Regions from separate parts of the Arthrobacter sp. QXT-31 genome, predicted to be linked through region 3. Evidence: riboswitches for the same ligand, from Rfam matches in the RefSeq annotation. Region 3 holds a riboswitch; each other region holds the start of a gene.
What was found. Region 3 has a riboswitch for cyclic di-AMP ahead of BWQ92_RS09450 (NlpC/P60 family protein). Riboswitches for the same ligand answer to the same signal wherever they lie in the genome.
Positions count from the first base shown of each region.

Region 1: linked by a shared signal. The riboswitch ahead of BWQ92_RS10875 (LysM peptidoglycan-binding domain-containing protein) and the one ahead of BWQ92_RS09450 (NlpC/P60 family protein) in region 3 are both predicted to bind cyclic di-AMP.
Region 2: linked by a shared signal. The riboswitch ahead of BWQ92_RS06045 (M23 family metallopeptidase) and the one ahead of BWQ92_RS09450 (NlpC/P60 family protein) in region 3 are both predicted to bind cyclic di-AMP.

Region 1 covers NZ_CP019304.1:2,398,561-2,402,465, forward strand. Annotated here, with positions in the region: gene BWQ92_RS10860 (Re/Si-specific NAD(P)(+) transhydrogenase subunit alpha) at 1-429, shown strand, start outside; gene BWQ92_RS10865 (NAD(P) transhydrogenase subunit alpha) at 429-797, shown strand; gene BWQ92_RS10870 (NAD(P)(+) transhydrogenase (Re/Si-specific) subunit beta) at 794-2,167, shown strand; cyclic di-AMP (ydaO/yuaA leader) riboswitch at 2,346-2,507, shown strand; gene BWQ92_RS10875 (LysM peptidoglycan-binding domain-containing protein) at 2,513-3,454, shown strand; gene BWQ92_RS10880 (IS481 family transposase) at 3,714-3,905, shown strand, end outside.
Region 2 covers NZ_CP019304.1:1,339,758-1,343,662, forward strand. Annotated here, with positions in the region: gene BWQ92_RS06045 (M23 family metallopeptidase) at 106-933, opposite strand; cyclic di-AMP (ydaO/yuaA leader) riboswitch at 945-1,188, opposite strand; gene BWQ92_RS06050 (metal-dependent transcriptional regulator) at 1,337-2,032, opposite strand; gene serC (phosphoserine transaminase) at 2,378-3,508, shown strand; gene BWQ92_RS06060 (DUF3027 domain-containing protein) at 3,694-3,905, opposite strand, start outside.
Region 3 covers NZ_CP019304.1:2,081,077-2,084,981, reverse strand. Annotated here, with positions in the region: gene BWQ92_RS09455 (GGDEF domain-containing protein) at 1-667, shown strand, start outside; gene BWQ92_RS09450 (NlpC/P60 family protein) at 906-1,622, opposite strand; cyclic di-AMP (ydaO/yuaA leader) riboswitch at 1,626-1,790, opposite strand; gene BWQ92_RS09445 (SulP family inorganic anion transporter) at 1,972-3,474, opposite strand; gene BWQ92_RS09440 (GTP pyrophosphokinase) at 3,481-3,905, opposite strand, start outside.

The sequences.
Region 1 (3,905 bases), 320 kb from region 3:
GTCCCCGGCAGACATGCCCCGCTACTGGTGACCCATGAAATGGTGCAGGGCATGCGCCCGGGATCGGTCGTCGTCGACCTCGCAGCGGAATCCGGCGGGAATGTTGAAGGGTCAGTTCCCGGCCGCGACATCCACGTCCCCACCGCCGACGGCAAGGGGACGGTCGCCGTCGTCGGGCTCAAGGACGCGCCGTCGGCCATGCCGGCTGACGCCTCCCGGCTTTACGCGAAGAACGTGGCCAACCTGCTGGCGCTCATGGTCCGGGACGGGACAGTGGCCCCGGATTTCGACGACGACGTGATAGCCGGTGCCTGCCTGACGCACGACGGCGTGGTGCGGCACCAGCCCACCGCTGAAGCTCTCAACGAACTCGCCAGTGAGCTGGCCAACGGACCAGTGAAGGCGTCGGAAAACGAAGGGGTGGCCTGATGGACGGCATCAGCCTGCTGACCATCACCGTGCTCGCGGTGTTTGTTGGCTTCGAAGTGGTGTCGAAGGTTTCCAGCACCCTGCACACACCCCTGATGTCCGGCGCGAACGCCATCCACGGGATCATTCTGGTGGGTGCCATCATCGTTGCCGGCCAGGCAACGCACCCCTGGATCCTCGCGGTGGGGCTGCTGGCGGTGGTCCTTGCCACGGCCAACCTGGTGGGCGGCTTTGTGGTGACCGACCGCATGCTGGAGATGTTCCGCGGCCGCAAGCCGGACAAAGCAGCCTTGCCCGGATCCGCGCCTGGTGCCGCGCCTGGTGCCGGGCAGGGTGAAACCGGGGAGAAGACGGAGGCCCGGCGGTGACCCTCCTCGACCCGAACGTCACCGCGCTGCTCTACCTCGCGGCCGCCGTCTTCTTCATCCTGGCGCTGAAAGGCCTGAACTCCCCGCGGACCGCCCGGCGCGGCAACCTCATCGGCGCCTTCGGTGCGCTGGTCGCCGTCGCCACCGTCTTTCTCTCCACCCGGCTGGACAACGTCCCCCTGATCCTCGGCGCAATCGCCGTCGGTTCCGGCGTGGCAGCGCCCGTGGCCCGGCGCGTCAAGATGACCCAGATGCCGCAGCTCGTGGCGCTGTTCAACGGCGTGGGCGGCGGTGCCGCCGCCCTCGTGGCCCTGCTGGAACTGCCGCATGCGGAGGACGCCTGGGTGCGCGTCGCCGTCGTCTTCACCCTGCTGGTGGGGGCGGTGTCCTTCGCGGGATCGGCCGTGACGTTCGCGAAACTGCAGGAGCTCATGACCACCCGGCCCGTGGTGTTTCCGGGCCTGCCGGTGCTCATGGGGATAGTCCTGCTCGCAGCGGTGGGAACCGCCGCCGCCGTCGTGCTGGGCGGGTCCCTCATCCTGGCGCTGCTGCTCCTGCTGCTGGGCCTGGTGGCCGGCGTGCTGCTGGTCCTGCCGGTGGGCGGCGCAGACGTGCCGATCGTCATCTCGCTGCTTAACGCCTTCACCGGCCTCGCTGTTGCGGCGTCCGGCCTGGTGCTGGGGAACGTGCTGCTGGTGGTTGCCGGCACGCTCGTGGGGGCGTCGGGCACCATCCTCACCCGGGCGATGGCCGCGGCCATGGGCCGCAGCGTGGCCGGCATCCTTTTCGGGGCCTTCCGGGGAGGTTCGACGGCGGGATCCACCGCCGTGAGCGACCGTCCGGTCCGCTCGTCCAGCCCGGAGGACGTGGCGGTGCTGCTGGGCTACGCGCAGCGCGTAATTATCGTTCCCGGGTACGGGCTGGCCGTGGCGCAGGGGCAGCACACCGCGGCGGAGCTGGCACAGGCCCTGGAATCCCGCGGAATCCGGGTGGACTTCGCCATCCATCCGGTCGCGGGGCGCATGCCAGGGCACATGAACGTGCTGCTTGCCGAGGCCAATGTGCCGTACGAATCGCTCAAGGAAATGGGCGAGATCAACTCTGAGTTCCGCACCGCCGACGTCGCGCTGGTGGTGGGCGCGAACGACGTCGTGAACCCGGCGGCCAAGACCACCGCCGGTTCGCCGATCTACGGGATGCCGATCCTTGAAGTGGCGGACGCCCGGCAGGTGGTGTTCCTGAAGCGGTCCATGCGGCCCGGGTTCGCCGGAATCGAGAACGATCTCATGTACGAGCCGCAGACCACGCTGCTGTTCGGCGACGCCAAGGAATCCCTGACAAAGGTGTTGGGCGCGGTAAAGGCCCTGTAGGGTGGGACCTTCGGGACCGCCAGCCCTTCTCGGCGCCCTTTCCGTCAGCGTTCCTTCCCGCCTCGCCGTTACCGAAATGTGACATTTGATGCCCACGTGCGATAGCCTCGGCGGGTGCCTTGGTTCCGCTCAGGGCATTCCCGGGCAGAATGCCGAGCCCTGCCGCTGACCGGGATCCGTTCGCAATGACCCGAAGGCAGGGACGGGGGAACCACGTTAGTACCGGCCTTGCCAGCAAGGCCTAGGGGTTAAGTCCAGACGCTCCGCGCAGCGGGCAATCAGGACCGGGTGACTCCCATCCGAACCCGACAGCTAACCCCGCAGGCATGGGAGAGGCCCATCACCATGTCACGTAAGTCATTCGCGCGCCATCGCGCCACCCCCACGACGTCCATCGCTCTGCAGGGGCTGTCGTATTCCCTCAAGTCCAACGCCGCGACGGTTGCCAAGCCCGCCGCCGCAGCCGCCGTCGCTTCCGGTCTCCTGTTCGGTGCCGGCGCGCCCGCCCACGCTGGTGCCTACGCGCCCGACGCGTCTGGTACTGCCGCTACGCAAGCCGCCACAGGTGCCGCCGGTGCGGTCCAGTCCGCTGCCGGCCAGGCGCTGGCTGCGCCCGCCACGCCTGCAGCCCCCGCCCCGGCAACCGGCGGTTCTGCTGTTGCCGGCGCATCCCACACCGTGGTGGCCGGCGACACCCTCGGTGACATCGCGGCACGCCACGGGGTCAGCCTGGATGCACTCCTCGCGGAGAACGGCCTGTCTCTGGCATCAATCATTTACCCCGGTGACCAGATCCTGATCCCGGGACCGGGCGCTGCTGCAGCACCTGCCGTGCCCGAGGTTCCCGTGGCCCCTGCTGTCCCTGAGGCTCCTGCCCCGGCGGCTCCCGCACCTGCGGCAACCGAGCCCTCCGGCATGGGCATCTACACCGCCTCCGCATCCATAACGCCGGCGGCCGCGCCCCAGACGGCCAGCGGTGTGGGCGCAGCGATCGTGGCTTCCGCCCAGTCGCAGCTCGGTGCCACCCAGGACTGCACCATCCTGGTGGAGCAGGCGCTCCGTTCCATCGGCAAGTCCGTCGGTGACCTCGCGCCCACGCAGTTCTACCAGTACGGCACTCCGGTCTCCTCCCCGCAGCCCGGCGACCTGATGATCAGTGGTGGCCACGTCGGCGTCTACATCGGCGACGGCCAGGCAATCAGCAGCGGCATGAACGGTGTCAACGAAACCATCGTGCACCCGGCCTCCTGGCTCACCGGCTCCACCTACGTGCGGGTGAACGCCTAACAGCGCGGATGTCCGCCCGGCCGGGCGGCAACCGGATACGGCAGCGGCGGATGCTTTGGCATCCGCCGCTGCTGCGTTTAACGGTCGTCGCCGCAGGCTCTGACGGGCGGCCGGGCGGTGCGGTCAGGCTGGCTGACGGGGCTAACTAGCTGTATTGACCACGGACGTTAGTGACGCTCGGCGTGGTTCGGTGACATGAAGAAGACCTCCGGGTGGAGTGGGGCTTGTCTAGAGTCCAATTCCACGCACGGAGGTCTTCATGTCCCACCCTAACGCTCTTCTGACGCCCCGTGGCCGGCTGCAGCTCGCGCAGTGTGTCGTTGACCAATGTTGGAGTCTGCGCCGGGCCGCGGAACGGTTCCAGGTCTCGGTCCCGACCGCTGCGCGCTGGGCTGAGCGCTACCGCGAGCATGGACCGGAAGCAATGGAGGACCGCTCCAGCCGCCCGCAC
Region 2 (3,905 bases), 740 kb from region 3:
AACTTCGGCGAAGTTGACGCGGTTTAGACGGTACAGCAGTTCAGAGCGAAAGTCACATTCAGGTCACGGCGTGTCACAGGAATGAGAGTTCTCACTCGGCTTGGCTCAGAGCCAGCCGGCGGGATCAACGACGTCACCGTTGACCATCACCTCGAAGTGGAGGTGGCAGCCGGTGGAAGCGCCGGTGGTCCCGCTAAGGGCCACCACTTCGCCCCGGGTGACCTTCTGGCCAACCTGGACGCTGGAGGACGACAGGTGGTTGTACGTGGTTTCCAGGCCGTTGCCGTGGTCAATGACCACCCGGTTGCCGCCGCCGTACGGGTGCCACCCGGCGAAGGTAACCTTGCCGCTGGCCGCGGCCAGCACGGACGTGCCGCACTGGGCGGCGAAGTCCTGGCCGCGGTGGAACTCGCCGGCGCCGCCGGTGATCGGGCTGACCCGGTAACCGAACGGCGAGGACTTGACCATCGTGGACAGCGGCGCGCCCAGGCTTCCCAGCGACGCCGAGCGGCTGATGCTGCTGGCGGACTGGGCGCTGAGGAGCTGCTTGAGCTTTCCGTCCGGGTCACCCGTGGTGGAGACGGAAGTGCGGCTGAAATCGATCTTTGCTGCCGCTTCTGCAGAAACCTTCGGCTGGGCCGCCGGTGCGGCTGCCGAAGCGGACGCCCCTGACTGCTGCTCGCCGGCAGCCAGGACAGGGCTCGTGGCAGGGACAGTAACCGTCAGCAGCAGGCCGGTGGCCGCGAGGGCTACGCCGGCTTTCTGCCCAACTCCACTGGCCGAGGCGAAATCCGTGACCTGCCGGAACGCACCCCGGCGCTTGCGGCGCGCTTCACGCTGGGCGTCCCGGGGACGGTCCGCGGCAATGGCTTCCGCAGGGCGCGGCTCCGGAGCGGGACCGGTCGCGCGGCGGCGGCCCCGGGCATTCTGCATGGACAAGTACTGCTTCCTCTCTGGATAGCCTGCGAAGTTAGCTGTCGGATTCGGGTCAGAGAGTGCGTAGACCCGGTCCGCCATGGCAAGCCAATCCGGCACAGGGGTATCCCGGGAGGATTCCTTCTGCGGATAAGACTTGCTGCTGCGGACTTCACCCCAAGGCTGTAGATACAGCCGTTTGTGGTTCCCCCGCCCCTGCCAGTGGGTGACTCGTGCTACTGATCTGCTGGCAGGGTTCGGCTCCAGATCAGGTAACGCTTTTGCATCGGCGTTGCCGTTTAACTATAGGGGATTAAAGGGCACAGTAATAATTCCGTTATATTCACTGTGCAAAAGTGGTAGGTCATCCTGCCTGCAGATGTCTGACAGGAAGCCTCTCAAGCCCCGTAGCGCGAGGAAATCAGGCGACGTGTACGAACACGTGGGCAGCAACTTCCGGAGGCAGCTCAAGGGCACCTTCGAAGCCCGGCACGCGGACGGAGATGTACTCCCCCACGCGTTCAAGCGACACGGCTGCGCCGGGACGGATCCCGCCCTCATCCAGCTGGAGGAGCAGCTCCGGCTCCACCTGGATGGGTTCGGCCAGACGGCTGACGGTGACCTTGGAATTCGGGCCGTAGCCTGTCATGGCGTCCAGCAGATTCACCACACCGTCGGCGAACGGACGGGCCGGCTGCCCGCCCAGTGCCGCGAGGCCGGGAATCGGGTTCCCGTAGGGCGATTCGGTGGGGTGGTCGAGCATCTCGTAGATCCTGCGCTCCACCCGTTCACTCATGACGTGCTCCCAGCGACAGGCCTCGTCGTGGACGTACGCCCAGTCCAGGCCAATGACGTCGGCAAGGAGGCGCTCGGCGAGCCGGTGCTTCCGCATCACCTCGGTGGCGCGCTTGCGGCCCACCTCCGTCAGTTCAAGGTGCCGGTCGCCGGAGACGACGACGAGGCCGTCGCGCTCCATCCTCCCGATGGTCTGCGAAACGGTGGGGCCCGAGTGGCGGAGACGTTCGGCGATGCGTGCCCGAAGCGCCACGATGTTCTCTTCCTCCAGCTCCAGGATGGTGCGAAGGTACATCTCCGTGGTGTCGATCAGATCCGTCATTCAGCTCAGCTCCTCGAGCACAGTATTTGTGTCCGTCCCACCGTACCGCGGGCCCACCGCACCGGGAGCCGGCAAGCTGCTGCGGCGGTCGCTATTTCCGACGGCGGCGCAGCACCGGCTGTCTGCCCGTACGTACTGCCAGCTTAGCCTATTTTGAATAGCTCCGAATAATTCGTGAAGCCTCGCCTGGCAGTATCTCAGTGTCCGGACTATGACGGGTCCGTGTTCCCGCGGTATCCGCGCTTCGGGCAGAATAAGGAGGGTCTTCGTGGCGGTCACGGTTGCCTGCCGGCCATCGCCCCGTCCCAGCCGAACCGCACTTCCATGCCGAAAATTGGAGCCACTGTGAGCGACACCAGCATCACTATCCCCGCAAACCTCCTGCCCAAGGACGGACGGTTCGGCGCCGGCCCCTCCAAGGTCAGGCCGGAGCAGATCCAGGCGCTCTCCGCAGCCGCCACCACGCTCCTTGGCACGTCCCATCGCCAGGCGCCGGTGAAGAACCTCGTGGGCTCCGTCCGCGAAGGCCTCAGCACCTTCTTCCGTGCCCCCGAAGGCTACGAGGTGGTCCTCGGCGTCGGCGGCTCCACCGCTTTCTGGGACGTCGCCAGCTTCGGCCTGGTGGAGCAGAAGGCTCAGCACCTGTCCTTCGGCGAGTTCGGCTCCAAGTTTGCCGCAGCCACGAACAAGGCACCTTTCCTTGCGGAATCCACCATCATCAAGTCCGAGCCCGGCACATGCCCCGCACCCAAGGCGGAGGCCGGCGTCGACGTGTACGCCTGGCCGCAGAATGAGACCTCAACCGGCGTTGCCGCGCCCGTCCAGCGGGTGAACGGCGCTGATGAGGGCGCGCTGGTACTCGTGGACGCAACCTCCGCTGCCGGCGGGCTGGACGTCGACGTGGCCCAGACGGACGTCTACTACTTCGCGCCCCAGAAGAACTTCGCCTCCGACGGCGGGCTGTGGCTGGGCCTGTTCTCCCCGGCGGCGCTGGAGCGGGCCGAGCGCGTCAAGGCCAGCGGGCGCTGGATCCCGGATTTCCTGGACCTGAAGACCGCCATCGACAACTCCAAGCTCAACCAGACGTACAACACCCCGTCCCTGTCCACGCTGGTCACGCTGGACGCCCAGGTGCAGTGGCTCAACGCAAACGGCGGCCTGGACTTCGCCGCCGGACGGACTGCCGACTCGGCCGGACGCATCTACAAGTGGGCGGAAGCCTCCGAGTTCGCCACGCCGTTCGTTGCCAACGCCGCCGAGCGCTCCAACGTGATCGCCACCATCGACTTCGATGACTCGATCGACGCCGCTGCCATCGCCAAGGTGCTCCGCGCCAACGGCATCGTGGACACGGAGCCGTACCGGAAGCTGGGACGCAACCAGCTGCGCATCGCCACCTTCGTAGCCATCGAGCCGTCCGACGTCTCCGCCCTCCTGGAGTGCATCGACTACGTGGTGGGCGAGCTAAAGAAGTAGCCAGCCTGAATCATCGGTGACGCTGAAGCGTCAGCGTTCGACGGCGTCGTCCGGGCTTCTGTCCCGGCCGGCGCCGTCCGCTGTCTGGCTATTAAAGGGCTTGGGCGAGTTAACGAGAGCGGCCCCCGCGTTCGAAGAACGCGGGGGCCGCTCTCACATCCAGACCGGTTGATTCGGCGGTGTGGTTAGGCGTGCTCCTGGCTGACGGGCTCTGTTTCCCCTTCGGCCGCCGTCTCAGTACCAGACCCCGTGCCGCCGTCGGGCTCTGTTTCAGGACCAGCGGCGCCCTCCGCCGGAGCTGCATCCGCAACCGCTTCCCGGGCCGCGGCAGCGGCAGCGGCGCCTTCAGCGGCCCCTTCGTCCTGGCTGTCCTGATCCTGGGCGTCCGGTGCTTCCG
Region 3 (3,905 bases):
TGTGGCGGTCTTCTACTTCTGCCGGCTGCTTGCTTTCCTGATCAACGGGCAGGACGGCGCCGTCTTCGTCACGTTCTTCGGGTCCGCGGTGACCACCATGGTGACTATGGTGCTGTTGGTGGTGGTTTCGTTCAGCATGGCGGGGCTCAGCACCGAGCAGCAGACGCGGGCGCTGCGGACCGTTGCCACGCAGGACGGCCTGACAGGCCTCCTTAACCGCGGCGCCTTCCTGGAGGCGGCGGCCGAGGAGCTGGCGCGAAGCAAAGCGGCTAATGGCGGGGGCTCGCTGATCCTGGCGGACCTTGACCATTTCAAGGCGGTGAACGACACCTTCGGCCATGCGGCGGGTGACCTCGCGCTGCAGGCCTTTGCCGAGGCCTGCAGTGCAGCGGTCCGGTCCACGGACCTTGCCGGGCGCTACGGCGGTGAGGAGTTCATCCTCCTGCTTCCCGGTGCCGGACCCAAGAGTGCTGAGATCATTGCGGGGGAAATCAGCAGGAGGCTGGCAGGCCAGCACATCCCGGAACTGATGCGGATGCCGACCGTCAGCTACGGTATCTCCACCTACAACGCGAAAACCGCGGACCTCGACGAAGTCATCGCGGCCGCGGATGTTGCCCTGTACGAAGCCAAGTCCCAGGGGCGGAACCGTACTGTCCGGGGGTGAACCGGAACCGCTGAGGCTGAGGCTGAGGTGCAGCACGCTGCGGCTGGCAGGCACCGGATCCGGAATGCATGGGGGGACAATCCGGACCCGGCGGCCCTGACTCGCAGCCGGAGACTGCGGTCTTTCATCAGGCATAGCCAGTGTGTCCCGCGATCCTTATAGAAAGGTGGGAGCACCTTGGGGGGACAGCTGTATTCCGCCGCCCCCAAGGCAGCGGAACACAGCGGTCTTGCCTCTGCTAGGCCGCGCGCACGAACGTGACGGGACCTGTGGCCGTGAGCCAGGACAGCGGGTGCTCCATGGTGGCGTTGATGCCGTTCATGCCGCCGCTGATGACCTTGCCGGCGCCGGCGTAGATGGCCACGTGGCCGGACTGGACCACCATGTCGCCGGGCTGAGGAGTGGAAACGACCCTGCCGTGATTCAGGAACTGCATCGGTGCGAGGTCACCCACGCGGATGCCGGCGGCGCCGAGGGCCTTCTCAACCATGGCGGTGCAGTCCTGCGTGATGCCGATCTGGGACCGGGCCGAGGCCAGCATCGCGGCGTTGACGCCTGCGGCCGCCGTAACAGGGGCCTTGGCAGGCGCCTTCGGAGCCGGAGCGGCGGCCTTGACGGTGATCTTCGGTGCGGCAGCTGCCGGTGCCGGCGCAGCCTTGGGGGCCGCGGCAACGGCAGGTGCTGCAACCTTCTTCACCGCGGGCTTCACGACGACGGGTGCCGCCGCGGGAGCCGGGGCCGAGGTGACCGCGGGGCGCTCGAAGTCAATCTTGACGCTGGAGGCAGCGGTCAGCGGAACCTGGATCTGGTTGGCGGCCGCGGGGGCGGCAGCGGGAGCCTGTGCCTGCTGTGCCGGAACGTTCGCGGCGTTGGCTGCGACGGTGCCGGTGAAGGCGAGTCCGGATGCGGCAAGGATGACCGCAGCACGGCGGCCAGAATTAAAGCGGAACGACATGAAGAAGCCTCTCCCGATGCCTGCGAGGTGAGCTGTCGGATTCGGATGGGAGGCACCCGGCCGCGGCCCTGAGCATGGCCAGGACTGCGCGGCTTCACCCCAAGGCCAGCTTCAAGCGGGCCGAAAAGTGGTTTCCCCGTCTCTGCCTGACATGGGTGTTCGATTGGTTCCTCGGGCTGCGGCAGAGTTAGGCAATCAGCGCGGGAGTGCCTCATCGGTGAAGAAGGCACGTTTTCCACCGTACGGGAGGCTTCCCCGCAATGTCACATTAAGGTAACGGCACCGTGTCGTTCATCCGCGGATGATCCGCGTCAGATAAGGGATTTCGGGGCGCGTAACGTGATTAACCTCACGCTCCTGCGTTGAGTTTTCCGGCGAGTCGTTCCCGCATTTGGATGCTGGCCGAGTTAAGGCCGATCAGTTCCACCTCGCGCCCGTGCCGGCGGTATTTCTCCGTGACCGCATCCAGGACGGCGATGGTGGAGGCATCCCACAGATGCGAGGCGTGCAGGTCGATCACCACGCCGTCGATGTCCGGCTCGGCGTCGCGGGCGTAGTCGAACTGCGTGTAGAGGTCGTTGGAGGAGGCGAAGAAGAGTTCGCCGTCCACTGTGTAGGTGGCCACGGTGCGGCCGTTGAGCTCCATTTCCGTCCGCTCCACAGTGGCAAAGTGGGCCACCCGGCGGGCGAACATCGCCATCGCCGCCAGCACGCCGACGCCGACGCCGATTGCCAGGTTGTGCGTGACCACCACCGTGCCCACGGTGATGAGCATGACGGCGGTCTCCGACTTGGGCATGCGTTTGAGCGTCGCCGGTGCCACCGAATGCCAGTCAAAGGTGATGGCCGAAACGAAGATCATCACCGCCACCAGCGCCGCCATCGGGATGAGCCCCACGATGTCGCCGAGGGCGACCACCAGCACCAGCAGGAAGACGCCGGCGAGGAACGTGGACACCCGGCTGCGGGCTCCGGAACCCTTGACGTTGATCATCGTCTGCCCGATCACGGCGCAGCCGCCCATGCCGCCCAGGAATCCGGTGACGATGTTGGCCACGCCCTGGCCCCAGGATTCGCGGGTCTTGTTGGAGCGGGTGTCGGTGATGTCGTCCACGAGCTTGGCTGTCATCAGCGATTCCAGCAGTCCCACGAGTGCCATGGACAGCGCGTAGGGGGCGATGGTCTGGAAGGTTTCCCATGTGAGCGGCACGTTCGGGATGAACAGCGTGGGCAGGCTTTCCGGCAGCTGGCCCTTGTCCTGGACGGCGGGGACATCGATCCCGGCCGCCACGGCGAGGGCCGTCAGGAGGACGATGGCCACCAAAGGTGACGGCACCGCCGTCGTAATCCTGCGGAAGCCGACGACGATCAGCAGGCCCGCGGCCACCAGCGGATACACCGGCCAGGGAACCCCGATCAGTTCCGGCAGCTGGGCCATGAAAACGAGGATGGCCAGCGCGTTCACGAAGCCCACCATCACCGAACGCGGAATGAAACGCATGAGCCGGGTGACGCCCAGGACGGCCAGCAGGATCTGGAACACCCCGGCCAGGATCACCGCGGCGATCAGGTGGTCCAGCCCGTGGCTGCGCATCAGCGGTGCGATCACCAGGGCGACGGCGCCGGTTGCGGCCGAGATCATGGCGGGCCGGCCGCCGACGAACGAGATGGTGACCGCCATGGTGAAGGACGCGAACAGTCCGATCCGGGGGTCCACCCCGGCGATCACGGAGAACGCGATGGCTTCCGGAATGAGGGCAAGGGCCACCACCAGTCCGGCGAGGGCCTCGGTCTTGAGGCGCCGCGGGGAACGGAGCGTGGCCCGGACGGACTGGAGCTGTTCGGGCTTCATGAAACTCTATTTCTTGGTCTGGCGGTAGCGCTCGATCTGCTTCAGCCGCCGCAGGAGGCTGTCGCGCCGCGGGTGGGGGACGGCGTCGGGCGCCTCAGCGGTGAGGTCGATGTGTTTGGTGCCGTACTGCCACAGCAGGAGGTCATCCAGCAAGCGGTCCGGGCCGGGGGAGTAGCGGTGATCCAGGGCCCTGCGGACCTCGGTGATCCGGTTGGCGCTGAGCAGGCCGGCAAGCTGCACGGTCTGCTTGAGTCCGTGGGCCGCCAGGAGTTCGGCCGCCCATCCCCAGTCATCGTCTACTTTACGGTCTACGTGCGGGAGCAGGGTGCGCCACACGTCCCGGATACGGTTGGGGGTGAGCTGGGCCGCGCCCTCTCCGTCCAGGTCCCAGTAGCTGCGGACCTCCTCGTAGCGTTCGTGCAGGTCAGCGA